3 regions of the Amycolatopsis sp. NPDC023774 genome follow, and region 3 is predicted to be linked to each of the others. Evidence: riboswitches for the same ligand, from Rfam matches in the RefSeq annotation. Region 3 holds a riboswitch; each other region holds the start of a gene.
The links. A riboswitch is a leader RNA that binds a small molecule or an ion and turns the genes downstream of it on or off. The one in region 3 is predicted to bind S-adenosylmethionine.

Region 1 (10,136 bases), on a different contig from region 3:
CAGCGCGATCGTCCGCACCCCACGTTCGGCGAGGTCCGCCATCCGCTCCACCCTTCGCGCGGCGCCATAGACCGTGTACCCACGCTCCAGCAGCTCGCGCGCGGTGGACTCCCCGATACCTGACGACGCGCCTGTGACCAGGGCGACCTTGGGGACCAAGACCAACACCTCCTGAAAGTGAACCAGGACTCAGGTTTATCATGAGTCATCGTTCACTTTCAATCCGGGGGGATCTACCGGGCCGTTTTCGGCAGTGTCGGCGTCGACGGCGGCGAACGAGTGGTGCTCGTGCGTCACCACCCAGCGGCCCTGGATTTTGCGCAGGCCGATGGTCAGCCGCAGATGGTGGTCCGGTGGGTCGGCGGGGCTGCCGCATCGCAGGAGCGCCCAGGCGAACGCCACGTCGTCCCCCGCGGTCACGTCGAGCTCCAGGATGGTGAACGTCGCGCCTTCCGCCTGCCAGACGAAGAACGGCGGCCAGGTCTCGCGGTAGGCGTCGATCCCGCGGACCCCTTCGTGGGGCGGCGGGACGTCGAACATCACGATGCCGTCGGAGTGGTCGGCGAGGACGCCGTCGAGATTTCCCGTGTGGACCGCAGTGGCCCAGTTTCCGATCAGGGCGCGGATCTCGGCTTCGTTGGTCATGGTGGGGTCCCTCCTGTGGCGCGCCGTCGAGGGCGGCGATGGGCGTCAGCATGGCACCGGGCGCCGACCGGAACCGGCGTTCGGCCACCGCGGAGGCCGAGTTGTCCACAAGGGGGCAGTTATCCACAGGCGGCCGGATTCGGCCTGGTGGCCGGTGTCGATCAGCGCCTAGCGTCGCACGTGTGTTCGAGCAGACCGCCCGTGATCCGGGCACTCCCGTGAACGCCAGGCTCGCCTGGCTGGCCGATCAGTTGGCGGCGGGCCCACGCACCGTCGGGCCCGGCGGCCGGCTGGTTCGGCGCTGGCTGCCCGGCGGCGCCGACCCGGCCCATCCTGGTCTGCCCGGCGTGCTGAAAAGCCCTCGAGTCCTCGTCGTACTGGGTCTCGTGGTTGTGGCCGTACTGATCGCGGCGGGGTTCGCGGTGTTCAGCGGATCGCCCGCGACGGAAGTGGCACCGTCGCTGCCGAGCGCGAAGGCTCACCCGTCCGCTGCGGCGCCGGCGTCTTCGACGTCCGCGAAGCTGGTGATCAGCGTGATCGGCCACGTCCGCGCGCCCGGTCTCGTCACCGTTCCGGCCGGCTCGCGCGTGGCCGACGCGGTGCGGGCCGCCGGTGGCGCCGACCCCGGCACTGATCTCTCCGGCTTGAACCTCGCCCGCAAGCTCACCGACGGCGAACAGCTCGCCGTCGGCATCGCGGTCGCGTCCTCGGTCCCGGCAGGCGCCGGCGCGGCACCGGGAAAGCTTGACCTCAACTCGGCCACGCCTGAGCAGCTCGACACCCTGCCCGGCGTCGGCGAGGTCACCGCCGGCCGCATTCTCGATTGGCGCACCCAGCACGGCGGCTTCTCCAGCGTCGAACAACTTCGCGATGTGGAAGGCATCGGAGAAAGCAAGTTCGAGAAGCTGCGCGAGCAGGTGACGGTCGGATGATGTTCGTCCAACCGGAAGCCGCGCCCTCGTGGCGTGACCACGACCTTCGGCTCGTCCCGGCAGCACTGGCTGCCTGGGGTGGCACCCTGGCGGGGCTGCGGCTCGGGTGGTGGGCGGCCGAGGTTTTCGGGGTTGTGGCCGCGGTTTTGTCGGCCGTATTGCTCGCGCGGCGGCGTGGGAGGTGGCTCGGAGCGGCCGGCGCGCTGCTGGTTCTAGGGCTCGTCGTGGCGCTGCCGACGGCGTGGCGCATCAGGGGACCGGAGCAGGACGCACTCGGACAGGCCGCCGTGCACGGGGGAACCGGCACAATCCGCGTGGAGGTCACAGAACGACCACGGCCGATCCACAGCGCCGGCTACGCCGATCAGCAGGCGGGCACGAGGTCGGTGGCCATCGACGCCCGGGTGGAATCGGCCACTGTGGAATCAGCCACTGTGGACGGTCGGAAAGTGAGGTCCACCGGCCGGGTCCTGCTGCTCGCGCCGGTGGCCGGGTGGGCTGATCTTCTGCCGGGCCAGGAGGTCACGGCATCGGGTCGCCTGGCGCCGGCGCGCGGGGGTGAGCTGACGGCCGCGGTCGTTTACGTGCAGGGCGCTCCGGCCGGGGTCACGCGGGCGCCGTGGTGGCAGCGGGCGGCCGCGGCGTTGCGGGCGGGGCTGCACGAGTTGTGCGCGGTGTTGCCGGAGGAGTCGGCGGGGCTGTTGCCCGGACTGGTTCTGGGCGACACGAGTGCGTTGCCAGAGCAGGTCGAGCAGGAGTTCACGGAGTCGGGACTCACGCACTTGATGGCCGTCAGCGGGGGAAATCTGGCGATCCTGTGCGGCTCGGTGTTGTTGTTGTGCCGGTTGCTGCGCATCGGGCCCCGGGTGTCGGCGGCCGCTGCGGGATTGTGCTTGGGTGGCTTCCTGATTCTCGTCGGTCCGGCACCGAGCGTGCTGCGCGCCGGGGTGATGGGCGGGGTGGCGCTGCTGGCGCTGGCGTTGGGCCGGCGTGGATCCGCGTTCCCGGCGCTGGCGTTCTCGGTGTGCGTGCTCGTCGCGTGGGATCCGGTGATGGCGGCGGACTTCGGGTTCGCGTTGTCGGTGTTCGCGACGGCGGGGCTGGTGCTGCTCGCGCCGCGGTGGGCGGATTCGCTGGTACGCCGGGGGATTCCGCCGGGATACGCCGAGGGCATCGCGGTGCCGTTGGCGGCGTTCGTGGTCACCGCCCCGGTGATCGCGGGCATGGCGGGCACCGTGAGCCTCATCTCGGTGGTGACCAATGTGCTGGCGGCGCCCGTCGTCGCGCCGGTCACGGTGCTCGGGGTGCTGGCCACGGTGGTCGGGCCGTGGTGGCCCGGAGCCGGGCACGTGCTGGTGCACCTGGCCGATCCGGAGGCTCGCTGGCTGATCACCGTCGCGCGGCACGGGGCCCGCGCGCCGGGTGCGGTGCTGACCTGGCCGGGTGGCTGGTGGGGCGGGGTGTGCGCGGCGGGGGTGCTGGTCGTGGTGGTGGTCGCGTTCCGGTTCCGGCGCGCTCGGCTGCTGGTGGCGATGGGGCTGGTGGCGGTGCTGCTGATCGTGGTGCCGCCGCGGGTCCTTTCGCCCGGCTGGCCGCCGAAGGGTTGGGCGATGGTGGAGTGCGACGTCGGCCAGGGCGACGCCGTGGTGCTGGCAACAGCGGAGCCCGGGCGGGCGGTGGTCGTGGACACCGGACCGGAGCCGGGGCCGGTGGACGAGTGCCTGCGGCGGCTCGGCGTGGAGCGGATCCCGCTGCTGGTGCTCAGCCACCTGCACGCCGACCACATCGGCGGGCTGTCGTCGGTGTTCGACGGCCGGGCCGTGGGTGCGATCGCCGTCGGCCCAGGACGGGCGCCGGCGTGGGCGTGGCAGCAGGTGTCGCAGGAGGCGGCGACGCACCACGTTCCGGTGCTGGAGCTGAGCGACGGGCAGCGGCTCGATTGGCCGGGGCTGTCGCTGGACGTACTGGGGCCGCGCTACGTCACGGTGCGGGCGGCCACCCTGCAGGACGGCACGATGATCAACAACAGTTCCGTGGTGCTGCGGGCGACCACGGCCGCGGGGAAGGTGCTGCTGACCGGTGATGTGGAACTGGCCGCGCAGGCCGACTTGCTGGCCGAGGGGGTGGATCTGCACGCCGACGTGCTGAAAGTGCCCCACCACGGCTCGCGCTACTCGTTGCCCCAGTTCCTCGAGGCGGTGGGCGCGCGGGCGGCGATGATCAGCGTGGGCGCGGGCAACAGCTACGGGCACCCGGCGAAGTCCACAGTGGACGTGTTGGGCACGTTGGGTGTGCTCGTGACGCGGACCGATGTGGACGGTGACACGGCCGTGCTGCCCGGTGACGGCGGCCCGGCGGTGGCGCGCCGGGGCGAGCCGCGCGGGCCGCCCCGCTAGGGAAGCGGCCCGCGGGCCCGGCGGTCAGAGGCCGAGGGCCTTGCTCACGGCCTCGGCCGACGGGGGCACGGTCGCCTTGGGGCCGATGCGGCCTTCGAGGGCGTCGAGCGTCTTGAGGCCGTCGCCGGTGATGAGCAGCACGGTCTCGGCGTCGGGGTCGATCTTGCCGGCCTCGATGAGCTTCTTCGCGGTCGCGACGGTGACGCCGCCGGCGGTCTCGGTGAAGATGCCCTCGGTGCGCGCGAGCAGCCGGATGCCCTCCACGACCTCCTCGTCGCTCACGTCTTCGATCGCACCGCCGGTGCGGTTGACGACGTCGAGCACGTAGGGGCCGTCGGCGGGGTTGCCGATCGCGAGCGAGCGGGCGATGGTGTCGGGCTTCACGGGCTGGACCACGTCGTGGCCGGCGCGGAACGCGGCCGAGACGGGGGAGCAGCCGGTGGCCTGCGCGCCGAACACCTTGTAGGGGCTGGCCTCCACGAGGCCGAGCTGGCCGAGCTCGCGGAAACCCTTGTCCACCTTGGTCAGCTGCGAGCCCGACGCGATCGGCACCACGATCTGCTCCGGCAGGCGCCAGCCGAGCTGCTCGGCGACCTCGTAGCCGAGCGTCTTGGAGCCTTCGGAGTAGTAGGGGCGCACGTTGACGTTGACGAAAGCCCACGTCGGGTGCTCGCCGGCGAGCTCCGTGGCGAGGCGGTTGACGTCGTCGTAGTTGCCGTCGACGGCGATCAGGTCACCGTCGTAGACCGCGGTGGTGAGGATCTTGGCGCGCTCGAGCGACTTCGGGATCAGCACGACCGACCGCCAGCCGGCGCGGGCCGCGGCGGCGGCCGTCGCGTTGGCCAGGTTTCCGGTCGAGGGACACGCGAGGACCTCGAAGCCGAACTCGCGGGCCGCGGCCAGCGCGACGGCGACCACGCGGTCCTTGAAGGAGTGCGTGGGGTTGCCGGTGTCGTCCTTGACCCACAGGGACTTGAGACCCAGGGCCTTGGCCAGCCGGTCGGCCTTCACCAGGCGGGTGCCGCCGGGCTCGGTGTTCGGGATCTCCTCGACGGTCGAGGGGACAGGAAGGAGCTTCTTGTAGCGCCAGATGTTCTTGGGGCCGGCCTCTATGTCTTCGCGACGCACGCGGCCGAAGTCGTAGGCGACCTCGAGCGGCGAGAAGTCCTCCGCGGACACGAACTCCGGGGCGAGTGGCTGCCGGTGGCCCTCTTCCTTCGACACCAGTTCGACGGCCGGACCGAGGTCCAGGGTCTTCTTGGTGGAGGTCGTGCCGAGGGTAACGGTCATCGCGAGGTTCCTTTCCTCATCTGCCCCGCAAAAGCGGGCCGGAATTGGCACCGTGGTCGTCAGCTATCCCGCAAATTCGGGAAGACAGGCTGTACGCCGGTTGCCGGGGCTTCGTCGGGCCGTTCCCTCTGCCCCTCTGGATGAGCGGTGTTCAGTTGTCGGCGTGCCTCGTGGGGCGCGGCCTCGGGTACACCGTACGACATGGCGATCACCTCGTGCCACGGTGGCGGCGCACATCACCGGAGCGGGCGCGGGGCGGCGCGGGTGAGAAGATGGCGGGGTGACCACCGCACCTGCGCCGCTCCACCTCGTCCTCGGTGAGGAAGAACTGCTCATCGAGCGGGCTGTCCGTGCGTCGCTGGACGCCGCGCGGGCCGTGGACTCGACGGCCGAGATGACGCGCAGCCGGGTGTCCGAACTCACACCGCCCGTGCTCGCCGAGCTGGTGAGCCCCTCGCTGTTCAGCGAGGGGCGGGTCATCGTACTCGACTCCGCGCAGGACATCTCGCAGGAGCTGGCGGACGCGGTGATGGCCTACCTGAAGGCGCCCGCCGACGGGATCGTGCTCGTGGTCGTGCACAACGGCGGCGGGCGCAGCAAGGCGGCCAAGGCGCTGCCCGCGGCGCTGAAAAAGGCGGGCGCGGAAATCACCGAGTGCCCGAAGCTGACGAAGCCCGCCGAGCGGGAGTCGTTCGTGCGCAACGAGGTGCGCCGGGTCGGCGGCAAGATCGACGCGGCGGGTGTGATGGCGCTGATGGACACCGTCGGCTCCGATCTGCGCGAGCTCTCCTCCGCGGCGACGCAGCTCGTCGCAGACACCGGCGGCGTGGTCGACGAGCAGGCCGTGCGCCGCTACCACACCGGTCGCGCCGACGTGACCGGCTTCGCCGTGGCGGAGAAGGCCGTGGGCGGCGACCGCGCGGCGGCCCTGGAGTCGCTGCGCTGGGCCATGCAGCTGGGCGTGCCGCACGTGCTGGTCGCCGACGCCCTCGCCGACGCGGTGCGCACGATCGCCCGCGTGTCCGCCGCCGGCCGCGGCAACCCGAACCAGATGGCGGGCGAGCTGGGCATGCCGCCGTGGAAGATCCGCAAGGCGCAGGGCCAGTCACGTGGCTGGGGCCAGGACGGCCTCGCCACGGCGATGCGCGTGGTCGCCCGCCTGAACGCCGAGGTCAAGGGAGTGGCGGCCGACGCGGACTACGCCTTGGAGCGCGCGGTCGTCGAGGTCGTCGCCGCCAAGGGCGAACGCTGACGCTGCTCGGCCGGGCATAGTTCGACCCGCTGAACGGCGCGGCCGAAGCCGGCGCTCGGGAAGCAGTGAAGCGCCCGACGGTCGCCACTGCACGAGGCGACCCACGCGGTCGCTGGGTACGCTGCGATCCGGCGCGTGGTTTTGAGCGGGCTCTAGCCGCACGAGACTGGGTGCGCAGCGGCGCCTCGATTTCGGTGCGTGGCTGGTGAGCGGGTCCTCGGCGCGCGAGGTGACCCGGGCGGTCGGTGGTGGGTGCGCAGACTCAGCAACAGGCATCCGCCAGCCGAGCGGCCGTCGCCGCGGCTCCTCGAGGGGAACGCTGCTCGCAGGGGGGTGCGGGAGTGCGCACGAAAAAGCCCGGCGACCGAGCGGTCACCGGGCTCTTTCAGGTCTGGCGGGGTGGTGCTGCGATCAGCTCAGAGCTGGTTCGCGCGCTTCGCGAGAGCCGACTTCTTGTTGGCGGCCTGGTTGGCGTGGATGACGCCCTTGGTGACGGCCTTGTCGAGCTTGCGGGCGGCGTCGCGCTGGAGTTCGAGGGCCTTGGTCTTGTCGCCGGAGTCGGCGGCCTCACGGAACTTGCGGATCGCGGTCTTCACCGAGGAGCGGATCGCCAGGTTGCGCTGACGGGCCTTCTCGTTGGTGGTGATGCGCTTGATCTGGGACTTGATGTTGGCCATGAAGGCATCCTGCTTTCGTCTCGGTGAAGGTCGCTGCCGCGTCGAAGTGGCTCCGGGCGCCTGGAGTACAGACAGGCGCGGCCGGGTTTCCTCCCTGACGGAATGCCGCACGGCAACGACGGGAAAGCCTAACAGGCCTGCTCGCGGCCCCCTCGGGCGGCCCGGAGTGGTCGGTTCGGCTACCGTGGAAACCGCAGTGCCTAGGGTTCCGCTGCCGGCCCGCCGCACCGCCACGCAAGACAACCAGGGCCGGCGGGACAGGTCCGAGCGGCACCATCGGCGCGGCCCGACGCCCGCCGTTCATCTGACGGGACAAAAGCCTGGAGGACCCGGCCTTCCGTGTGCGCGGAAGACCCGAGGGGGTCCGGTGAACACCACAGCTCTGTCGTTCGTCCTCATCGCCGCCGTCGTGCACGCGGGGTGGAACCTCGCCGCGAAGCGCGTCACCTTCGGCGGGCCGCGGTTCGTGTGGCTTTACTACACCGTGTCGGCCGTGGTGCTGCTTCCCGTCGTCATCACTGCGCTCCTGATCGAGAACGAACGTCCACAGTGGACGTGGCTGCTCGCCGCCGCGGTGACGGCCGTGCTGCACGTGGCGTACGGCACGGTGCTGCAGCGCGGGTACGGCGTCGGCGACCTGTCGATCGTCTACCCGCTCGCGCGAGGTACCGGGCCGCTGCTGTCCGTGCTCGCGGCGGTGCTCGTGCTGCACGAGCACCCCGGCGTGCTCGGCCTGATCGGGGCGTTCCTCGTGGTGGCGGGCGTTCTGGTGATCAGCCTCGGCGGCAGCAAGGCCGACGTCAAAGCGCGCCGCGCCGGCGTGTTCTACGGCGTGCTCACCGGGGCGACCATCGCGGCCTACACGCTCTGGGACGCCCACTCCGTGACGACGCTCGCGGTGCCGCCGCTGGTGTACTTCGGCGGCGGCGCGCTGGTGCAGAGCGTGCTGCTGGCGCCCGCGGCCCTTCGTGACCGCGCCGAGGTCGGCGAGCTGTGGCGCGAGCACCGCAAGGAGACGCTGATCGTCGGGATCGCCTCGCCCGCGGCGTACCTGCTGGTGCTCTACGCGCTGCGAATGGCGCCCGTCAGCCTGGTCGCGCCGGCGCGGGAGCTGTCGATCGTGCTGGGCGGGCTCGCGGCGTGGTTCGTGCTCGGTGAGCGGAACGCGGCACGCCGGCTGGTGGGCTCGCTGGTGGTGCTGGCCGGGATCGCCGCGATTGCGGTGGCCTGAGCCACTCGGGTAGGCAGGACGCATGGACGTACTGAGCAGCCGCGTGCTGATCCACCCGCGCGACCTGGAGGCCTCGACCGCGTTCTACCGGGACACGCTCGGGCTGGCGATTCGCCGCGAGTTCCCCGGTGGCACGGTCTTCTTCGCGGGCGGCGGTTCGATCGAGGTCGTGGGCGGCAACGATGCGACACCCTCGGCGGCCGTCGACCTCTGGCTGCAGGTCCGTGACCTGCCGGCGACGCTCGAGGAGCTGGCCGCGCGCGGCGTCACGCCGGTCCGCGGGGCGCGCCGCGAGCCGTGGGGGCTCGACGAGGCCTGGATCACCGACCCGGACGGCCTGCGCATCGTCCTGGTACAGGTGCCGGCCGACCACCCGCTGCGGAGGGACTCCCGCTAGGGCTTGCGGGCCCGCAGCTGCGCCGCCAGGGCGGCGAAGCCCGGCGGCTGCCAGGTCCACGTCTGCAGGTCGATGAAGCCCGCAGCGGTGACCTCGGCGGCCAGATCGTGCCGGGGAACCGGCAGCCACTTCTCGTGCGCCGACAGCAGCAGCCGGCCGCCGGGACCCAGCACGCGGAACAGCTCGGCGAAGCCGGCCGCGCGGTCGTCCCAGAGCTGGACGTTGTTGACGCTCAGCACGACGTCGACGGAAGCGTCGGCGCAGCCGGTCGACGCAGCCGTGCCGTCGCGCAGCTTCACGCGGTCGCCGCAGCGTTCCCGGCACAGGGCGCGCATCTCGGCCGACGGTTCGACGCCGACGACCTCGCCGGCCAGGCGGCTCGCGGCGTCGAGGCCGACGCCCGGGCCGGGACCCACGACCAGCACGGTTTCGTCGGGTTCCAGCCGCGCGAGGTCGACGAGCCGGTGCTCGGTGGCGGCGTTGCCGCGCGACATCAGCCAGCCGCCGACGCGGCCCAGCAGGCCGCTGGGGTGCCCGAACGCCCGGTCCAGCGCGGTGTCGAAGGTCCCCGGGGGAGGGTGTGGAGTGCTCATCCTTCGAGGTCACCACGAGCCCGGCGCGCTCGCATCGGGGATGACCCCCAACCGCACCCGGAGGTCCATGGGACGATAGGAAGCGGCCACCCCCGACCTTTCCCGAGGACCACACGAGTGACAGCGCCCAAGACGTTCGCCGACACCACCTTCACGCCGCCGGAACTGATCCGCAACTTCTGCATCATCGCCCACATCGACCACGGCAAGTCGACGCTGGCGGACCGCATGCTGCAGCTCACCGGCGTCGTCGAGGAACGGGCGATGCGCGCGCAGTACCTCGACCGGATGGACATCGAGCGTGAGCGCGGCATCACGATCAAGGCCCAGAACGTCCGCCTGCCCTGGCAGGTGGAGGGCCAGGACCACGTGCTGCACATGATCGACACCCCCGGCCACGTGGACTTCACCTACGAGGTTTCGCGCGCCCTGGAGGCGTGCGAGGGGGCGATCCTGCTGGTCGACGCCGCGCAGGGCATCGAGGCGCAGACGCTGGCCAACCTGTACCTGGCGCTGGAGAACAACCTCCAGATCATCCCGGTGCTCAACAAGATCGACCTGCCTTCGGCCGACCCGGACAAGTACGCGGCCGAGCTCGCGCACATCATCGGCTGCGAGCCCACCGACGTGCTGCGCGTCTCGGCGAAGACGGGCGTCGGCGTCGGCGCGCTGCTCGACGAGGTCGTGCGCCAGGTCCCGGCGCCGGTCGGCGACGCGGACGCC
Region 2 (10,136 bases), on a different contig from region 3:
GCGGCGCATCGCGAAAACGATCGCCGAAGAGGACGACCTGACCGCGGCCGAAGTTCACCACGTCATGTTCAACAAGCCGCTGATCGGCAAGCGCGGCTACGACGAACGCGAGGTCGACCAGTTCCTGGACGCCGTGGAGGAACAGCTGGCCGACCTGTCCGGCCGACGCGCTCCCGCCGTCCCCGGCGCACGCGACGAGCACGAGGCGACAGCCTCCCGGGCACCGCGTCCGGAGGTGACGGAGAACGCCGAGTCCTTCCAGGACCGGTAAGTCTTCTCGGCTTTGACGGCGTCGTTCCCCCGCGGCGCTTTCCCGGCCGGTTGCTCAGCTTTCCTCCTTCTTCCTGAAACAACCCCGCCCTCCGGACTCCCAAGCCCCGAGAACACGGAACCGGCCCGCTCAGTGTGGTGAGCGGGCCGGTTCCGTGTTCGTCGCGGTCGAAGCCGGCGTCAGTGTTCTGCGTTGTGGGCGATCTTGTCCGCGTACTGCACCGCAGTCGCAGCTCGTTTGACCTTGCCCGACGGAGTCTTGGGCAGGCTGCCGGCCGGGAGGACCACCACGGCGAACGGGCGCATGTCCACCGCGTCGCGAACGCGAGCGGCGACCTGCTTCGACAGCGCGCGTTCGGCCTCCGCGTCGCCCGCCAGCTTGGACTCCACGACGACGGCGAAGCGTTCGCGGCGGCTGCCCGCGTCGAGGCGGACGGCGACGGCGTTGCCGGCACGTACGCCCTCGACCGAGGTGGCCGCGCGTTCGATGTCGGTGGGGTACAGGTTGCGGCCGCCCATGATGATGACGTCCTTGCGACGGCCGCAGATGACGATCTGGCCGTCGATGAGGTAACCGAGGTCGCCCGTCTTCATCCAGCCGTCGGCGTCCTGGGTGTCGAGGGGGCCGTCGACGGTGAGGTAGCCCGGGGTGACGGCCGGGCCGCGGAGGCGGATTTCGCCGACTTCGCGGTCGCCCAGCAGCGAACCGTCAGCGGCGACGATGCTCGCCTCAAGGCCGTCCAGCGGGCGGCCCAGCACGGCGAAGGAGCGCACGGCGTCAGTGCCCCGTCGAGGGTCGCCCTCGGGGACCGGGACGGCGCGGTCGTCCGCCTCCAGCGCGTCAGCCTCGACGACGTCCAGCGTGAGACCGGTGAACAGCGGCGCGAAAGACACCGCCAGCGTCGCCTCGGCCATGCCGTACGCCGGGAACACGCACTCGGCCGGCATCTTGAAGCGGGCGCCCGCGTCGACGAAGGTCCGCACGGCCGTCTCGTCGATCGGCTCGGCGCCGTTGAGCGCGATGCGGAGCTTGGACAGGTCGTAGGCGTTGTCGTCCTCGACGCGGGCCATGCGGCGGCCCACGATGGCGTACGCGAAGTTCGGCGCGGCAGTGGTGGTGCCGTTGTACTTGGAGATCAGCTCGGGCCAGATCAACGGGCCGGACAGGAACTCGACGGGCGTGATCTTCACCAGCTCGACGCCGAAGGTCATCGGCACCGTCAGGAAGCCGACCATGCCCATGTCGTGGAACGTCGGGAGCCACGACACCATCACGTCGACGTCGAAGTCGAACTCCGCGCGGTCGACCATGGCCTTGACGTTGGTGTAGAGGTTGCCGTAAGTGATCCGCACGGCCTTGGGGTCGGCCGTCGAACCGCTGGTGAGCTGGAGCAACGCGGTGTCGCCCTCGTCGGTCGGCACGACCTCGCCCAGCGGCTCCGCCTCGGCCAGCTCCGTGATCAGGCGGTGCTCGATGCCCTTTTCGGCCAGCACAGGCGCGAGCTGGTCGAACGGCTCGCCCAGCACCACCAGCCCGGCGCCGATCATCCCCAGCACCTTGACCGTGTCCTCGGCCCACTCGGCGAGGTCCGTGCGCGCCGTCGGCTGGTGCAGCATCGTCACGCTGCCGCCGGCCAGCCACACGGCCTGCACGGTGGGCGCGATGAGCACCGGCGCCGCGGCCAGCACGGCCACCGCGCTCCCGGGCTTCAACCCGCCTGCGACCAGGCCTCCGGCGATCTTCTTGGCCTGGTCGTGGACCTCGGCCCAAGTCCGGCGCACCGGCTCCTTGGGCTCGCCCGTGACCATGCCGCGCTGCTGACCCCGCCCCGTCGCCGTCTCGACGAGCGTGTCCACGAACCGACTCATGCGCGACAGATTACTGTCTGGGTGTCAACGCTTGCCCGCGGTGGCGCGAACAGCACCGATCAAGCCGTCATTCGAGCGCTTCCGACGTCTCCAGCCACTTCGCCTCGACGTCTTCCTTCTCCGCGTGCACGCCCTTCAGCTCCGTGTTCAACGCGATGAGCTTGTCCGGGTCCGTGGCCGCCTCGAGCAGCGCCGCGTGCAGCTTCTCCTCGCGCGCGGCCAGCTGGTCGAGCTTGCGCTCCAGCCGTCCGAGCTCCTTCTGCGCGGCCCGGATCTCCGCGTTGCTGCGCTTGGTCTCGGCCTTCCCGGAAGCCGCCGACGCACCCCGCCCCGGCGCCATGTCACGGCGCCGCGGCGTCGCCTCGCGCAGCTTCGTGCGGCGATCGAGGTACTCCTCGATGCCGCCGGGCAGGTTCGTCACCTGGCCATCGCCGAACAGGGCCACGGTGGTGTCGCAGACGCGCTCCACGAGGTAGCGGTCGTGCGAGACCACGACCATGGTGCCGGGCCAGCCGTCGAGCAGGTCTTCAAGCTGCTGGAGGGTGTCGATGTCGAGGTCGTTGGTCGGCTCGTCGAGCAGCAGCACGTTGGGCTCGGCCATGAGCAGCCGGCACAGCTGCAGCCGGCGCCGCTCGCCACCCGACAGATCACCGACGGGCGTCCACTGCCGTTCGGCCGGGAAGCCGAGCTTCTCGCCCAGCTGCGAAGCCGTCATCTCCTGCTTGCCGAACACCACGCGCCCGGCCACCTGCTCGATCGCCTGCAGCACGCGCAGGTCGCCCGGCAGGTCGTCGAGCTCCTGGCGCAGGTGCGCGAGCGCGACCGTCTTGCCCTCGACCCGCCGCCCGGTTTCCGGTTCGATGTCACCGCCCAGCAGCTTGAGCAGCGAGGTCTTGCCCGAACCGTTCACGCCGACGAGACCCACGCGGTCACCCGGCCCGATGCGCCACGTCACGTGGTCGAGCAGCGTCCGGTCGCCGACGCTGAGCGTCACGTCTTCCAGCTCCAGCACCGTCTTGCCGAGGCGGCGCTTGGCGAACGCCATCAGCTCCACGGAGTCGCGCAACGGCGGCACGTCGGCGATCAGCGCTTCGGCGGCTTCCACCCGGTAGCGCGGCTTCGACGAGCGCGCCTGCGGGCCGCGGCGCAGCCAGGCCAGCTCCTTGCGCGCCAAGTTCTGGCGCTTCTCCTCGGCCGTCGCGGCCAGGCGCGCCCGCTCGGCCCGCGCGAAGATCCAGTCGGCGTAGCCACCTTCGTACTGCTCGACGCGCCCGTTCGCGACCTCCCACGTGAGGCCCGCGACGGTGTCGAGGAACCACCGGTCGTGGGTCACGACCACCACGGCGATCCGGCGGGCGAGCAGGTGGTCGGCCAGCCAGCGGACACCTTCGACGTCCAGGTGGTTGGTGGGCTCGTCGAGCACCACGAGGTCGAGCTCGCCGGTCAGCGCCGCGGCGAGCGCGACGCGACGGCGTTCGCCACCGGAGAGGTTCGCGGTCGGCGTGTCGAGCCCGATGGCGGTGATGCCGAGCCCGTCCACAATGGACCGCACGCGCGCGTCGGCGGCCCATTCGTGTTCCGCGCCATAGCGTTCGAGCACGACGTCGCCGACCGTGCTGCCCGAAGGCAGCTCGGTTCGCTGGGTGACGACGGCCATGCGCAGGTCACGAACATGGCTCACCCGACCGGAATCCGGCTCGCTCAGACCCGCGAGCACCTCCAGCAACGTCGTCTTGCCGCCTCCGTTGAGACCGACCACACCGATGCGCTGTCCTGCGGCGACGCCGAGCGAAACGCCGTCCAGCAGCGGTTTCACGCCGTACGACTTGCTCACCGACTCCAGGTTGACCAGGTTGGCCATCCGATTCAGCCGATCCTTTCCACAGTGGACTAGAGGTTCAGGCGTGCACGCGCGGTGGCGCGCCACGGGGTGCGTCGTCGCCGCCGACCAGCCGGGCGCCGGGCACCGGGCCGTGGGCGACGCGCACCGTCCGGCAGACGCCGGCGCCGGACAGCTCGGCCGCCACCTCGACGGCGGCCTGCGCGTCGGCGCAGAGGAACGCGCACGTGGGTCCCGAGCCGGACACGCAGCCGGCCAGCGCGCCCGCGTTCACGCCCGCGCGCAGCGTGCGGCGCAGGCCGGGGCGCAGCGACACGGCCGCCGCCTGCAGGTCGTTGCCCAGCAGCAGCGCGAGCTGGCGCGGGTCACCCGACGCGAGGGCCTCGACCACGGGCGTGTGCGAGCCGATGCGCGGCGGGTTGCCGTCGGCGCGGAGGCGGTCGAGCTCGCCGAACACCTTCGGCGTCGACAGGCCTTCGGTGTCGAACGCGAGCACCCAGTGGAACGTGTGGCGCGACAGCACCGGCACGAGCTGCTCACCGCGGCCCGTGCCGAGCGCGGTGCCGCCGTAGAGCGCGAACGGCACGTCGCTGCCGAGCTTGCCCGCGATGGCGGCCAGCTCGTCGCGCGTCACGTCGAGCTTCCACAGCGAGGCCAGGCCGACGAGTGTCGCCGCCGCGTCGGCGCTCCCGCCCGCCATGCCACCGGCGACGGGGATACCCTTGCGGAGCACGATCCGCACCTTCGGGTCGTCGCCCTCGGCGCGACCGGCGTAGGCGGAGAGCTCCTGAGCCGCGCGCCAGGCGAGGTTGGTGGCGTCGGTGGGCACCAACCCCTCCCCCTCGCCGAAGACCTCGAGCCCCGGCTCGTCGGTGGCCGCGACGGTCACCTCGTCCGTGAGCGACAACGCCTGGAAGACGGTGACCAGGTCGTGGTAACCGTCGTCGCGCAGGTCACCGATGGCCAGGTGCAGGTTGACCTTGGCCGGGACCCGGACGGTGACTGGTGGTGGAACTACGGCGAGCACCCGTCAAGCCTACGTGGCCCGGCGCCTGGGCTCCCCACCAGGAGAAAACAGTCGTTCTCAGGACGGCGGTCCCAACCTTCCGGACGCCCGCGCCCTCCCCCCGGACCCCTGTCCCACCCGCCCCACTGTGGCGTTGGTTGCGCTCAACGCACCCAACGCGGCGTTCGGTGCGTTGAGCGCACCGAACGCCGCATTGGGGCGCTCTGGGTCAGGCCGGTGGGCCAGACGGACGGCTCAGGGGCGTGGGGTCAGGCGGCGACGCTCTGCGCAGCCCGCACGGCCGGCGTCACGTGGGCGCCGCGGTCGGCGATCCACGCCAGCGCCGCGTCGGCCCGCTCGCCGCGGACACCGATGCGGAAACGCGCGATCGGGGTGTCGCCGATGCGCGTGAGACCGCCGCCGATGGTGGCGACCTCCACGTCGAAGCGGCCGGCCGCCTCGGGCAGCAGGGCGCCGACGGACGCGAAGCCGATCAGCACGACGTCGGCGGACCGGTCGTACTTCGCGGCCTGCGCGCGGGCGGTCTCGATTGCCGGCAGCACCGCCTGCGCGGTCCAGCTGCCCGGCGAGGCGATGAGGTCGAGCACGTGACCGCGTTCGACGACCACGCCGTCTTCGAGCACCGCGACGTCGTCGCAGACGCGGCGGACGACCCCGGCGTCGGGGGTCGTCAGCAGGACGGTGGTGCCCAGCTCGGCGCGGGCCCGGTCGAGCACGGCGAGCACCGCACCGGCTTCCTCGGGGGCGATGCCGGCGGTCGGGTCGTCGGCGAGCAGCACGGCCGGGCCGGCGGCGAGCGCCTTGGCCACGGCGACGCGGCGCAGCTGGCCGGGGGTGAGGTCGGCCGGCTTCTGCGCGGCGCGGGCGGTGAGGCCCACGAGGTCGAGCAGGTTGCCGACGCGGCTCTTGCGCTGCGGGCCGTCGACGCCAAGCTGCTCCAGCGGCGTGGCGATGTTGCCGGCGACGGTGCGCTCGGCGAGCAGCTCCGGCTTCGTACCGACGACACCCAGCTGACGGCGGACCTCCCGCAGCCGTCGGCCGTCGAGCGCACCGGTGTTGAGGCCGTCGAGCCGTACGACACCTCGGTCCGGGCGCTCCTGCAGGGCGATGCAGCGGGCGAGCGTGGACTTGCCGGAGCCGGCGGGGCCCACCACGCCGAAGAGGGAACCGGCCTGCACGTCGACGCTCACATCACGCAGCGCAGCGACCGGATTTCCGTTGAGGGGAAAGGACTTGGACACGTTTTCGACAGTGATCACGAAGAGAGCTCCAGGCAGTGGGCGCAGCACCGTTTCCAGGCGCGCCGGGCGTCACCGAATCACCGTCCTTTTCGGACGGTGCGCAGAATTGCGTAAGAAAAGATCAGGCGATGACTGTGGAGCGTCGACACGCACATACCGTGCGGCGACCTTCATCGACGACGCGCCGCCGGGTCAACAGGAGCGGGCGGGCTACCCTCTGCATCGGAAACAGCCTCCATCGGTCCTGGCTGTAGCACCTGCCCCATGGGGAGTGGTTGCTGCGACTTCGGCGAGCCAGGTCTCTCAGTCGCTCGGGATGGACTTTCTGAGTAAAGCCGATCCCACTGGGTGAACGCAAGCGCGTTGGTGCAGATCACACGAGTGGTGGTGCCCGGATACCGGGACACTCGTAGCCACATCGTGGACCCCGAAGGCTCCGGCACCGAATCTCTTCCGCGCGGCGAATCCGGCCACCAATTCCACTGTGGACGCTGCCGAACCCTGGTGGAGCCGCGATTCCGGCCCGATGATCCGGGAGTGGCGCGCGCGTGGGTAAATGACGGTTCGGCAAGGTAGTTCGCCACGGCGAGACACCGCGTCTTCCCGGCCGGACACCCACTCCCGTCCGCGAGCCGACTCCGGACTTGCGTCACACCGCTGATGATACGCGTGTATCGGATACAGTCGTACCACAACAGCGGAGGAGGACCATGGCGCGGCGCGTCGACCACGAGCAGCGCCGGCGCGAGATCGCGACGGCGGTGTGGCGCATCGCGGCCGAACGCGGACTCGACTCCGTGAGCATGCGCGAGGTGGCCGCCGAGGCAGGCGTGTCGCTGCGGCTGGTGCAGTACTACTTCGAGACGAAGCACAACCTGCTCGTGCTCTCCCTGCGTTATCTGCACGAACGCGGCGAGCAGCGCGCGCAGGCCCGCATCGCCGCGCAGGTCGACCAGAGCGTGCGCGGCGTGGTCCGGACGCTGCTCACCGAGCTGCTCCCGCTGGACGCCGAGCGCGAGCTGTCACTACGCGTCCACCGCGCGTACTTCAGCCGCACCCACAGCGACCCTGCGTTGGCGAAGGTTTTTCTCCACACCGAGACGCCGATCGAGGACCTGCTCACCAGCCTGTTGCGCCGCGCGGCTCTCCCGCCCGGCGTCCAGCCACGGCAGGAGGCCAACCTCCTGGTCGCGGGCTTCACGGGCCTGGGTCTCGACATCCTGCACGGCCGTTTCACCCCACCCGAAGTCCTCGCGACGCTGGACTACCACCTGGCGCGGCTCTTTCAGGCTTGAGCCGCGAGCCGCACGAAGTCGTGCACGTCGAGCTGTTCGCCGCGCGTCTTCGGGTCGATGCCGGCCGCCACGAGGAGCTCGCCCGCGCGATCGGCCGAACCGGCCCAGCCGGCGAGGGCCGCGCGCAGTGTCTTGCGGCGCTGGGAGAATGCGGCGTCCACGACCTCGAACAGCCGCTGCCGCTCAACGCCCTCCACGGGAGTGCCACGTTCGAAAGCCACGAGGGACGAGTCGACGTTCGGCACCGGCCAGAACACCGACCGCGGCACGGCACCGACCTTGCGCGCCGGGCCGTACCAAGCGAGCTTCACGCTGGGCACGCCGTAGATGCGGCTGCCGGGACCGGCGGCCATGCGGTCGGCGACCTCGGTCTGGACCATCACCATCCCGCGCTGCAACGACGGCAGCTCGGCCAGCAGGTGCAGCACGACGGGGACCGCGACGTTGTACGGGAGGTTCGCCACCAGCGACACGGGCTCGGCCGGCAGGTCCGCCGCGCTGATCCGCAACGCGTCGGCGCCGACCACGGTCAGCTGATCCGCGACGGAAGCGGCGCGTTCGGCGGCAGTGCGCGGAAGCCGCGCCGCCAGCTTCGGATCGATCTCGACGGCCACCACACGCGCACCGGCGTCGAGCAGTCCCAGCGTCAGCGACCCCAGCCCGGGGCCGACCTCGAGGACGACGTCGCCCGGCTGAACCCCGGCCAGCTCGACGATGCGGCGAACCGTGTTGGGGTCGTGCACGAAGTTCTGGCCGAGCTTTTTCGTCGGCCGGACGTCGAGCTCGTCCGCCAGCCCGCGGATCTCGGCAGGCCCCAGCAGTTCAACCACCGGGGAAGCCTACCGAGCCGCGGGAAACGCGGAACTCAGGCCCGCTTGCCGCAGACCGGCCAAGCGCTGTAGCCACCGCGGGCGTCGCGGACCTTCTCGGCGATCGCGATCTGCTGGGCACGCGAAGCCTGGTTCGGGTAGGCCGCGTAGGCGTCGCCGCCGTAGGCGTCCCAGGTGCGCTTGTCGAACTGGAGGCCGCCGTAGTAGCCGTTGCCGGTGTTGATCGACCAGTTGCCGCCGGCCTCACACGCCGCGATGCGGTCCCACGCGGAACCGTCGCCGATCGCCGGGTCGGCGGGCTTCATCGTGCCCACCTTGAGGATCTTCGGCTTGGCATCGACGAGGACCTTCACCGAGACCTGCTCGCGGGAGACCTCTTCGCCGTTCTTCTTGGTGACCTTGTAGGTCACCATCTTCTGGCCCGGGGTGCCCGGGTCCTGAACGGTCGTCTTGCCCTGCTCGAGCGTCGGGTCGTCGACCTTCTGCACATCGGGGTCGATGGTCTCCTGCTGGTTGACCATCGAGACGCCCATGCGGCTGACGTGGACTTCGGCGCCGTCCTTGAGGGAGACGTTCAGACCACCCTCGACCGCGTCGTCCGGGCCGAGGTTCATCTTGAAGTCGGAGAGGAACTCCTTGGTGGTCACCGCATTGGTGGTGAGCTGGCGCGGCGCGTTGCTGCCGTCGAAGAGCGTGATGTGCTTGAGGGTCTTGACCTGCACGGTCGAGCCCTCGAGCGGCAGCTCGCCGTTGGCAGGCATCGACGTCCAGGCGCCCTTGCCCATCATGTCGGCCATGCCGAGCTGGGTCATGGCCTCGCCCAGCGTGGTCGCGCGCACCCAGGACGGGCGGGACACGCCGTCGACGACGAGGTTCAGCTGGCGGCCGCGCTCGAGCTTGATGACGCCGCCGTCGCCGACCTCGGCCTGCGGCGAGGGCGAAAGCGAGTCGTGGGCGCCGACAGAGAGGCCGGCGTCTTCCAGGACCTCGCCGACGGTGTCGCCGTAGCTGTGGACGGTGAGCTCGTGGCCGTCGACGTCGACGGTCACGCTCTTGTTCATCGCCAGCGCCGCGGCACCGCCGCCGCCGACGGAGATCATGACGGCCAGCACGGCGCCCTTGAGGAAGCGGCGCTTCCAGGTGCGGGTGGCCTCGCGCAGACCTTCCTCGACGGCGACCTTCTTGGCCTCCGGAGTGGCGGTGCGGTCCTCGGCGAGCTCGTCCGGGAGGGCGAGCGGCGGGAGCATGGTCGTCTCGGCGTTGATCAGCCGGATCAGCTCGTCGACGTCGACGTCGATCTCGGCCATCATCGCGTCGGCGTCCGGGCCGAGAGCGAGGAGCACGTCCTGCTCCGTCACGTACAGCTCGTCGGAAAAACCGAGGTCCCCGTATGCGGTGTCTGCGAGCTCGCGGTCGAGCACGGCCACCGAACCAGCGGAAGTGAAAAGGGTCTGCGCAGCACCACGATTCTCGGTGCTATGGCGCGAGCCACCCTGCCTACTACCAGTCACTGGGTCGTTCCCTTTCCCAGGGCAGGACGTGTCACCACGACCTGTTCCTTCGTCGCGACGCACCATTCGGCGCGCCTCTCAAGTCCGACACCCCCAGCCAGCGCCATCGTCACGGTCCCGAGTCGTACCAACCTCGGTGCCGCTTCCCCGACGTGCACTGACGTGACTGTGGGCGTATCAGCCGGATCCGCGTCCGCGGTTCCGACCGGCACGATCACGGGACAGTAACGGAGGTCGCCGGGTTGCGCAAACA
Region 3 (10,136 bases):
GAGGTCACCGTGCCCCGGGAGACGCCCAGCGCTCGCGCGAGCGGCCGTTGCGCGGGCAGGACCGCGGCTTCGGGCAGCACGGCGGAGTCGACCAGCTCGGCCAGTGTGGCGGCGAGCGCGGCGGGGAGCGTGGGGGCGCCGCCGCGCCAGGCGCCGAGCAGCCGAACCAGTTCGGCGGCCGTGACCCGGTGCATGGGCGCCTCCTTCACCAGCCAGTTTGGACCACTTCCGGCGAACTGGCCCAGCGGCCGCGCCCGGGCCGGGGCGACGATGGCGGACATGGCCACGGTCTGCCTCGTCGGCACCCTCGACACGAAACACGCCGAATACGACTGGCTGCGCACCCGCCTCGAAGTCGACGGCGTGCACACGCTGCTGGTGGACGCCGGTTCAGTCCGGTCGGACGGAGCCGACGTGCCGGCCGACGAGGTGGCCCGCGCCGCGGGCGTCGACCTCGCTTCGCTCTCCCGCGATCGCGGGCAAGCCGTGGAGACGATGGCGCGCGGTGCGGCGGTGACCGTCCGGCGGCTGTTCGACGAGGGCCGCGTCGACGCCGTCCTGGCGGTCGGCGGCTCGGGCGGGTCCTCGATCGCGGCGGCGGTGATGCGCGAGCTGCCGGTGGGCGTGCCGAAGCTGCTGGTCTCCACCATGGCGTCCGGCGACGTCCGCCCGTACGTGGGCGAGACCGACGTGACGCTGATGTACTCCGTGGTCGACATCGCGGGGCTCAACGCGGTGTCGAAGACCGTGCTGGGCAACGCGGCGGCCGCGATCGCCGCCATGGCCCGCCACCACGACACCGGCCGCGAAACCACCGATCGGCCCGTGGTCGCGGTGACGATGTTCGGCGTCACCACACCCGCCGCCGACGAGGCCCGCGCCGAGCTGGAACAGCTCGGCTACGAGGTGCTCGTGTTCCACGCGACCGGCTCCGGCGGCCGCGCGATGGAGAAGCTCGTGACCGACGGCCTGCTCGCCGGTGTCCTCGACCTGACCACGACGGAGCTGGCCGACGAGCTCGTCGGCGGCGTGCTCTCCGCGGGCCCGCACCGGCTGGAGGCGGCCGGGCGCGCGGGCCTGCCGCAGGTCGTCAGCGTCGGCGCGCTCGACATGGTCAACTTCGGCCCGGCCGACACCGTGCCCGAGCGGTTCGCGGACCGGAACCTGCTGGTGCACAACCCGACCGTCACGCTGATGCGGACGACCCCGGAGGAGTCCGCTCGGCTGGGCACGCTGCTCGGACGCAAACTCCGGGCGGCGCAAGGGCCCGTCTCGGTGTTCCTGCCGCTCGGCGGAGTGTCCGCTGTGGACGTTCCGGACGGCCCGTTCCACGACCCGGCGGCCGACGCCGAGCTGTTCGCCCACCTCACGGAAGCGCTGTCCGGTGGCACGGCGACCGTGACACGGCGCGAAGAAGCCATCAACGACGCCGGGTTCGGTGCGGCCGCCGCGCGGGAACTGCACCGGCTCATCGGGGAAGGGAGGTCCTGACGTGGACCGCGAACGAGCGCTCGCCCGGCTCACCGCCGCGGTGGCCGAAGGCCGGCCTGTGATCGGTGGCGGCGCGGGCACCGGCCTGTCCGCCAAGGCCGCCGAGGCGGGCGGCATCGACCTGCTGATCATCTACAACTCCGGCCGCTACCGCATGGCCGGCCGCGGGTCGCTCGCCGGGCTGCTGGCCTACGGCGACGCCAACGGCATCGTCGTGGACATGGCGCGCGAGGTGCTCCCGGTCGTGCGCGACACACCGGTGCTGGCCGGGGTCAACGGCACCGACCCGTTCCGCCTGATGGGCCCGTTCCTCGACGAGCTCAAGCGGATGGGGTTCGCCGGCGTGCAGAACTTCCCGACCGTCGGGCTGATCGACGGTGTGTTCCGCCAGAACCTCGAAGAGACCGGCATGGGCTACGGCCTGGAGGTCGACCTCGTCGCGCTGGCCCGCGAACGCGATCTGCTGACCGCGCCGTACGTGTTCGACCCCGAGCAGGCCGCCGACATGACCCGCGCGGGAGCCGACGTGCTCGTGCCGCACCTCGGGCTCACCACCAGCGGCACGATCGGCGCGCGGACGGCCGTCACGCTCGACGAGGCCGTCACCCGTGTGCAGGTGATGCACGACGCGGCCAAGCGGGTGAACCCGGACGTGCTTGTGCTGTGCCACGGCGGCCCGATCGCCGAGCCCGCGGACGCGCAGTACGTGCTCGACCGCACTGAGGGGATCGTCGGTTTCTTCGGCGCTTCCTCGATCGAACGGCTCCCGGCCGAGCGCGCGATCCGCGAGCAGACGGAGGCCTTCCGCGCGCTGCGGCGGTGATCGCCGGTCTGTGAGCGCCGTCTCAGCTCGCGGGACACCTCTGGCGTCACCGGGCGTCGTTCGGCTACCTTCATCAACAGGTCATGAGTGCCAGCGTTCAGCCCCGGCTTGCTGGCCGGCAACCCTCCTACCGCGGTGGGGTGCCCCGGGTGAAGACCGGGCCGGTCGCGTTGTGCGGCAGGCAAGCGCGGGCCCCTCGCCGGGGTCCCCCGGACTGCCGAGGAGGCACCGCCATGACACTCGCTCTGGACCGTACCGCTGCAAACACCGAACCCGTTGCGCCGCAGGGCATTCCCGGCGTCGCGGGCGCGGCGCTGCGAGTGCCGCTGGTGACCGGCGGCGAGATCGGCTACGCGAACCTCGACCACGCGGCGAGCGCGCCGTGTCTCGACGCGGTCCGCTCCGCGGTCGACGAGTTCCTGCCCTGGTACGCCAGCGTGCACCGCGGCGCGGGCTTCGCTTCGCAGGTATCCACGCGCCTTTACGAGCGCACGCGCGACATCCTGCGCCGGTTCGTCGACGCGCGCGCCACCGACACCGTCGTGTTCACGCGCAACACCACGGATTCCTTCAACCTGCTGGCGCGATCGCTGCCGCGGCGCACGTCCGTGGTCGTGTTCGACACCGAGCACCACGCGGCCCTGCTGCCTTGGCGGGGCCCGAATGTGCGCCGCGTGCAGCTGCCGCGCACGCGCCTGGCCGCGGTGTCCGTTGTGGACGAAGCGCTCGCCGCCTGCCCCGAGGGGCCGCGGCTCGTGGTGGTGACCGGAGCGTCCAACGTGACCGGTGAGCTGCTGCCGGTGGCCGAGATCGCCGCCGTGGCCCGGAAGCACGGCGCCCGCGTGGCGCTGGACGCCGCGCAGCTCGCACCGCACCGCCGGATCTCCCTGCGGGAGCTGGACGTCGACTACGTCGCCCTCTCGGGGCACAAGCTCTACGCGCCCTTCGGGGCCGGTGCGCTCATCGGCCGGTCCGACTGGCTGCGCGCCGCCGAACCGTACCTCGCCGGCGGGGGAGCGACGAAGCTCGTGACCCCCGAGGCCGTGGTGTGGAACACCGGCGCCGAGCGGCACGAGGCCGGCTCGCCGAACACTGTCGGCGTGTACGCGCTCGGCGTCGCGTGCGAGCGGCTGGCCGCGAACTGGGCCGCCGTGGGCGAGCACGAGGCCACGCTGCTGGAACGGCTGCGCAAGGGCCTGGCCGGTGTGCCCGGCTGCGCCGAGCTGCGCCTGTTCGACGCGCCGGTGGACCGCGTGGGCACGGTGAGCTTCGTCGTCGACGGCTTCGAACCCGGCTGGCTCGCCGCGGTCCTCTCGGCCGAATACGGCATCGGTGTTCGCGACGGCGCGTTCTGCGCCCACGTCGCCACCAAGCGCCTCATCGGCGAGTGCGGCCGCGACGGGCAGCAGGCCGTGCGCGTGAGCCTCGGCCTGGGCAGCACCGAGGAGCACGTGGACCGCCTCGTGCTCGCGCTGCGCCAGATCGTCGCCCGCGGCGCCCGCTGGGAGTACACGAAGGTCGACGGCCGCTGGGCGCCGGTGGGGGACCCGCGGGAGCTTCCGCCGTTCTGCGCCTGAGCCCGCTCGCTAGGCTCCCCGCATGGGGAGAGCGTGGGGGTTCTGGGTTCCGTTGGCGGTGCTGGGTTTCGCCGAGCTGATCCTGGCCGCGGTGCAGCTCGTGACCGCCGAGCACGGGGCGCACGGCGTGTTCGTCGACCTGTACTCGGGTCCGGTGCACCGGGTTCCGGGAGGACTGCTCGGCCCCGGTCCCGGCGGCCTGCAGTTCCTCACGCAGGACCAGGTGCCGTTGCTTCCGTCGACGTACGCGACGGCGCTCGGCTGGCCGATCGCGCTCGCTGTGGTGGTGGCGCTCGTCCTGGCCGGGTACGCGCGCCGGGGCCGCCTCGAGCACCGGCCGGTTCGCCGCCCTCCTCGCCGGGGGCGTGCTCCCCGTGCCGGTGCTGGACCTGGTCGCGTTCGGCTGGCTCGACCTCGACGCCCGACGTGCGCGGACCCGCGCTGGCGACGCTGGGGCTGGTGGTGCTCGCGTGGTACGAGCGCAGCGCCGTCGTGCTAGTGGTCGCGGTGGTCTTCGCCCTGGTAGCGGCCGTGGTGCTGCCCGGTCTCGGCGGAGTTGTGCCGTCGGGCGCGATGCTGCTGGCGACGGCGTTCGCCGTGGTCGCCGGACCCGCGAAGTGGCGGTCACGGCCTGCCGCCGCGACCGGGTGAGCCCGGGGCGTGGACAATGGGGATGTGAGCACCGAGTCCTCCTCGTCCGAACCCGGCCTGTCCGAAGGCGCGAAGCCCGCCGATGCCCCCGAACCGGCGGTGACCGGCGACGTGGCTCCCGAGGAGCCCGCCGCCGAGAAGGCGCCCGTGGTGCTGCCCAAGCGCCGGGTCGGGCTGGTGTTCGCGGTCGCGGCCCTGATCTGGGCGATCGACCTGGTGTCGAAGAACCTCGTGGCGGCCAACCTCGAAGGCAAGGAGCCCGTGCGCATCCTCGGCGGCCTCATCTACTTGCAGGTGATCCGCAACCCCGGCGCCGCGTTCTCGATGGCCACGGGCATGACGTGGGTGCTCGCACTGGTCGCGGCGGCCGTGGCCGTCGCCATCATCTGGCTCTCGCGACGGCTGCGCAGCGTCGGCTGGGCCATCGGCCTCGGCCTGGTGCTCGCGGGCGCGCTCGGCAACCTCACCGACCGCATCTTCCGGGCCCCCGGCCCGCTGCGCGGCCACGTCATCGACTTCATCTCGGCCTTCGCCCCCAACGGCGAGGGCTTCGCGATCTTCAACATCGCCGACTCCGCGATCTGCTGCGGCGGCGTGCTCATCGTCCTGCTGTCGCTGCTGGGCAAGGACTACGACGGCACCTCGACCCGTGACAAGAACAGCAAGAAGGAGACCGCGTGACCGCGCGCCTGCTGCCCGTCCCCGACGGGCTCGACGGCATGCGCGTCGACGCCGGCCTCGCCAAGCTGCTGGGCCTGTCCCGCACGGTCGTTGCGGAGCTCGCCGAGGCCGGTGACGTGCTGGTGGACGGCCGGCCCGCCGGCAAGTCCGACCGCCTGACCGCCGGTGGCCTGCTCGAAGTGACGCTGCCGGAGCCGGAGTCCCCGATCCAGGTCATCGCCGAGCCCGTGGCGGGCATGAAGATCCTCCACGACGACGACGACATCGTGGTGATCTCCAAGCCGGTGGGCGTCGCGGTGCACCCCAGCCCCGGCTGGACCGGGCCGACGGTCGTCGGCGGGCTCGCCGCCGCGGGCCTGCGCATCTCGACGTCGGGCGCCGCCGAGCGCCAGGGCGTGGTGCACCGGCTCGACGCGGGCACCACCGGTGTGATGGTGGTGGCCAAGAGCGAGCACGCGTACACGGTGCTCAAGCGCGCGTTCAAGGAGCGCACGGTCGACAAGGGCTACCACGCCGTGGTCCAGGGCCACCCGGACCCGACGCGCGGCACCATCGACGCGCCGATCGACCGCCACCCGCGCCACGACTACAAGTTCGCCGTGGTCGCGGGCGGGCGCCCGAGCGTGACGCACTACGAGGTGGTGGAGGCGTTCCGAGCCGCGTCGCTGGCCCACGTGAAGCTCGAGACGGGCCGCACGCACCAGATCCGCGTGCACTTCTCCGCGCTGCGCCACCCGTGCGTGGGCGACCTGACCTACGGCGCCGACCCGGTGCTGGCGCGCCACCTCGGCCTCACGCGGCAGTGGCTGCACGCCCGCACCCTCGGCTTCGCGCACCCGGCCGACGGCCGCTGGGTCGAGTTCGAGGCGGAGTACCCCGACGACCTCGCCCGCGCGCTGGAGATCCTGTGCGAGGAGAGCTACTAGCCCTCGACGGCCCAGATCAGTGTGCGGTCGTCCGGCTCCGGGCGGGGGCTCCAGCGCACCGAGACCACACGCGTCGCGTCCGGGAGGACGTAAACGGTGTGGCCGCCGAGCGTCTCGCCGGGCCGCACGCCGATCTTGTGCGGCGGCCGGGAGGTCAGCGACACGGGCGCCTTGGCGACCGTCGTGCCGTCGGCCGTGACGAGCTCGAGGTAGTTGTCCGGCAGCGACGCGAAGGGCACGTTGCCGCGGTTGGTGATCTCGGTGTGCACGACCACCGCCCGCTCGCCGGCGTCGAGCCGGTAGCCGGCGGCGCCGAACAGATAGTCGGCCGGGTCCTGCACCTCCAGCAGCTGCACGGTGAGCTGCTCGCCTTCGAGCCCCTGCGTCGGCAGTGTCTCGCCGATCCGGCCGTGTCTGCCCTCGGCGGGGCCCGCGCGGCGCGGCTCGTCACCGCGGGCCCAGGACGCGGTCTGCGGCACGCCCCACGTGCTCAGCGCGGGGTCGAGCGGCGGTGGTCCCGGCACGGCCGGGTGCGCGCCCGACGGCAGGCCGTAGGGACCCGAGGGCACGCCGTACGGCCCGGACGGCACGCCGTGCACGGGTCCGGACGGTCCACCGTGGACGGACGGGGCACCCGGCGTTCCGGGTCCGTTCCCCGGCCGCGGAACGGGGGCGCTCGGCGGAGCCGCGGCCGGAAACCCTTGTTCCGTCGGCATCCCCGGGCCCGCTCCGGCCGGCAGGCCCGGGCCGGGCCGTCCGCCGGGCGCGGCGACGGGCATCGCCCCCGAGGGCGGCTGGGCCTGCTGCCACGACGGCGGCGCTCCCGCGATCGCCGCCCGCAGCCCGGCCGGATCGCTCTCGACGCCCACGAGCAGCGGCAACCCGCTGCCGGACAAGGCAACCAGGCGGTAGGCGACTTCACGCGGATCCATGCCCACCTTCGCGGCGAGGTCGTGCACGGCCGTTTTGCCCAGCTCGGCGAGGGCGGCGAGCAGGCGGACATCGGCGGGATCGGTCACGGCCACGCGGGGAACGCTACCGTCCGGGCGACTCCGGCCGCGGCAAGGCGGGGGCCGGAGTCGCCCGGTCCGGTGGTCGGAGCCCGGTTTCGGTGCTCTGGGCATCAGGAACGGTACCGATCCACCGTTCAGAATGGGTGAACGGGACGCTCGTGCCGGAACGCCACCGTGGAGCCCGGGTCTCCATTAAGGTCGGACTCGCACGGCACCACCGAGCCCCGGGAGTCCGCACCCATGACCGTCGTCACCGATCTCGCCGACGAGCTCGTCGACGAGATGTTCGGCTTCGAACCGCTCTCCGCCGCGATCCTGGGCATCAAGCCCGACGCGCCGGGGCTCGGCGACCCCAGCGCTGCCGCTGAAGCCGCCTACCGCGAGCGGCTCGCCGGTCTGCTGGCGCGCGCGCGGGCGATCGAGGCCGGTGAGCTCGACGCGACGGACCGCGTCACGCGCGAGGTGGTGATCAACTCGATCGAGGGCAAGCTCGATTTCATCGACAGCCGCTTCGGCGAGTTCACCGTGACCGACCTGTTCGTCGGGCCCGCGGCGGGCCTGCTGTCGGCGCTGCCGATGGTGCCGGTGCTGCCGGGGGACAAGGCCTCGGTGCACCTCGACCGGCTGGCCGGGATCCCGGCCTTCCTGCGCGCGGTCGCGGTGCGGCACCGCGAGGGCATCGAGGCCGGCCTGGTGCCCGTCGAGCGGCTGGTGAAGGGTGCGATCGCCCACGTCGACCGCTACCTCGCCGAGCCGGCGGGCGACCCGCTGCTGCGCCAGCCGGCGCCCGACGACGCGTTCGCGAGCCGGCGCGAGGAGCTGCTGCGCGACGTCGTGCGCCCGGCGTTCAAGGAGTACCGCGACTTCCTCGAGTCCGAGGTGCTCGCCCACGGCCGGCCCGACGACCGCGCGGGCGTGTCGTGGCTGCCCGGCGGGGACGAGATCTACGCGCGCCTCGCGCGCATGCACACCACCACCGACCGTTCGCCCCAGGAACTGCACGACACGGGCCTCGAGGTGATCGCGGGCCAGGTCGAGCAGTACCAGGCGCTGGGCGAGCGCGTGTTCGGCACGCGCGACCTGCAGGAGATCTTCGAGCGGCTGCGCACCGACCCGAAACTGCGCTGGACGAGTGCCGAGGAGCTGCTCGACACCGCGCGCTCGGCCATCACGCGCGCGGCGGCCGAGTCGCCGAAGTGGTTCGGCACCATCCCCGAGCAGCCGTGGACCGTCGAGGCCGTGCCGGAGGATTCCGCGCCCGGCGCGCCGCCCGCGTACTTCATGCCGCCGGCCGCCGACGGTTCGCGCCCGGGCACCTACTTCGCCAACACCTACGAGGCCACCGAACGGTTCCGGCACACCGCCGAGGCCACGGCGTTCCACGAGGCGATCCCGGGCCACCACTTCCAGCTCAGCACCGCGCTCGGGCTCACCGAGCTGCCGCTGCTGCGCCGCCTGGGCGACTTCAACGCCTACGTCGAGGGCTGGGGCCTCTACACCGAACGCCTCGCCGACGAGATGGGGCTGTACTCCGACGACGTCTCGCTGCTCGGCATGCTCACGCTGGAGTCGATGCGCGCCGGCCGGCTCGTGGTCGATACAGGGCTGCACGCGCTGGGCTGGAGCCGGCAGCAGGCCATTGACTACCTCGTCGAGAACACACCGATGGGCAAGCTGGAGATCGAGGCGGAGATCGACCGCTACATCGGTTACCCGGGCCAGGCGCTCGCGTACCTGGTGGGGCGCCTGGAGATCCAGCGGATCCGCGCCGCCGCCGAGACCCGCCTGGGCAGTGAGTTCGACGTCCGCGCGTTCCACGACGTGGTGCTCTCCGGCGGTGCGCTGCCGCTGTCGGTGCTCGACACCGTGGTCGCGCAATGGGTCGCCGGCCACGGGGACACCGTCGCGGGCCTCGCCGAAGACCTGTTGGAGCTCGACTTCGAACGCGCGCCGCTCGAACGCACGATGTACGGCCTGCCCGGCGACCACGGGGCGCTGCCCGACCCGAGCCTCGCCGCGACCGCGAGCTTCCGCGCCCGCTTCGCCGACCTCGCCGACCGCGCGGAGGCCATCGACCGGGCCGGCCTTTCGGGCACGGACGCCGTGACGCGCGACGTGGTGATCGCTCGCGCCCGCGGCGTCGTCGACACGCTGGATTCGCGGTTGTCCGGGTTCGCCGTGAGTGACGGGTTCAGCTCGCCCGCGCTGTACCTGATCACCAACCTCTCCGCGCTGGTGCCCGACGACGAGGAGAAGGCCCAGGGCTACCTCCGCCGCCTCGCGGGTGTCGGCGCCTACCTCGACGCCGTGATCGAAGCCCAGCGCGCCACCGTGGCCGACGGCTTCGCGCCGCCGGACTTCCTGGTGCGGGCGGGCATCGGGTACGTCGAGCGCTACCTCGCGGCCGAGGACACCGACCCGCTGCGGGTCACGCCGGCAGTCGAGGTCGCCGGGTTCGCCGAGGAGCGCGACCGGTTGCTGGCCGAGGTCGTGCGCCCGGCGTTCGCGCGCTACCGCGCGTTCCTGGCCGACGAGGTGGCGCCGGTCGCCAAGCCCGAGTCGGAGCCAGGCATCGGGCACCTGCCGGGCGGGCAGGAGAAGTACCAGGGCCTGATCCGCGCCGAGACCACCACCGACCGCACGGCGCAGGACCTGCACGACACGGGCCTGCGGATCGCCGAGAAGCTGGCGGGGGAGTACCGCGAGCTCGGCGGGCGCGTGTTCGGTACCGAGGACCTCGCCGAGATCTTCGAGCACCTGCGCAGCGACCCCGAGCTGCGCTGGCGCGACGGCGAGGAGCTGCTGGCTTCCGCCCGCGCTGCCATCACGCGGGCGGAAGCCGTTGCGCCGCAGTGGTTCTCTCGCGTGCCCGCCGCGAAGTGCGTGGTGGCGCCGGTCCCCGAGGCCGACGCGGCCAGCGGCACCATCGCCTACTACCTGCCCGCGTCGCTCGACGGTTCACGGCCCGGCACGT

Region 1: another riboswitch for S-adenosylmethionine. It lies ahead of thrC (threonine synthase); the one in region 3 lies ahead of AB0F91_RS29050 (aminotransferase class V-fold PLP-dependent enzyme).
Region 2: another riboswitch for S-adenosylmethionine. It lies ahead of AB0F91_RS01970 (ATP-binding cassette domain-containing protein); the one in region 3 lies ahead of AB0F91_RS29050 (aminotransferase class V-fold PLP-dependent enzyme).

The regions. Positions count from the first base shown of each region.
Region 1 is NZ_JBFAAJ010000011.1:154,626-164,761, forward strand. Features, by position in the region: gene AB0F91_RS23585 (oxidoreductase) at 1-159, opposite strand, end outside; gene AB0F91_RS23590 (nuclear transport factor 2 family protein) at 199-645, opposite strand; gene AB0F91_RS23595 (ComEA family DNA-binding protein) at 828-1,577, shown strand; gene AB0F91_RS23600 (ComEC/Rec2 family competence protein) at 1,577-3,973, shown strand; gene thrC (threonine synthase) at 3,998-5,263, opposite strand; SAM riboswitch class I at 5,277-5,410, opposite strand; gene holA (DNA polymerase III subunit delta) at 5,544-6,515, shown strand; gene rpsT (30S ribosomal protein S20) at 6,932-7,192, opposite strand; gene AB0F91_RS23620 (EamA family transporter) at 7,560-8,423, shown strand; gene AB0F91_RS23625 (VOC family protein) at 8,446-8,820, shown strand; gene AB0F91_RS23630 (class I SAM-dependent methyltransferase) at 8,817-9,413, opposite strand; gene lepA (translation elongation factor 4) at 9,531-10,136, shown strand, end outside.
Region 2 is NZ_JBFAAJ010000001.1:383,765-393,900, reverse strand. Features, by position in the region: gene AB0F91_RS01990 (DivIVA domain-containing protein) at 1-271, shown strand, start outside; gene AB0F91_RS01985 (fatty acyl-AMP ligase) at 451-2,139, opposite strand; gene AB0F91_RS01980 (ABC-F family ATP-binding cassette domain-containing protein) at 2,207-4,000, opposite strand; gene AB0F91_RS01975 (4-(cytidine 5'-diphospho)-2-C-methyl-D-erythritol kinase) at 4,038-5,006, opposite strand; gene AB0F91_RS01970 (ATP-binding cassette domain-containing protein) at 5,255-6,265, opposite strand; SAM riboswitch class I at 6,480-6,570, opposite strand; gene AB0F91_RS01965 (TetR/AcrR family transcriptional regulator) at 6,958-7,542, shown strand; gene rsmA (16S rRNA (adenine(1518)-N(6)/adenine(1519)-N(6))-dimethyltransferase RsmA) at 7,533-8,372, opposite strand; gene AB0F91_RS01955 (transglycosylase family protein) at 8,408-9,793, opposite strand.
Region 3 is NZ_JBFAAJ010000017.1:12,480-22,615, reverse strand. Features, by position in the region: gene AB0F91_RS29065 (PLP-dependent aminotransferase family protein) at 1-194, opposite strand, end outside; gene AB0F91_RS29060 (Tm-1-like ATP-binding domain-containing protein) at 280-1,491, shown strand; gene AB0F91_RS29055 (phosphoenolpyruvate hydrolase family protein) at 1,493-2,314, shown strand; SAM riboswitch class IV at 2,394-2,508, shown strand; gene AB0F91_RS29050 (aminotransferase class V-fold PLP-dependent enzyme) at 2,548-3,891, shown strand; gene AB0F91_RS29045 (hypothetical protein) at 3,914-4,390, shown strand; gene AB0F91_RS29040 (hypothetical protein) at 4,351-4,542, shown strand; gene lspA (signal peptidase II) at 4,654-5,223, shown strand; gene AB0F91_RS29030 (RluA family pseudouridine synthase) at 5,220-6,149, shown strand; gene AB0F91_RS29025 (AsnC family protein) at 6,146-7,174, opposite strand; gene AB0F91_RS29020 (DUF885 domain-containing protein) at 7,403-10,136, shown strand, end outside.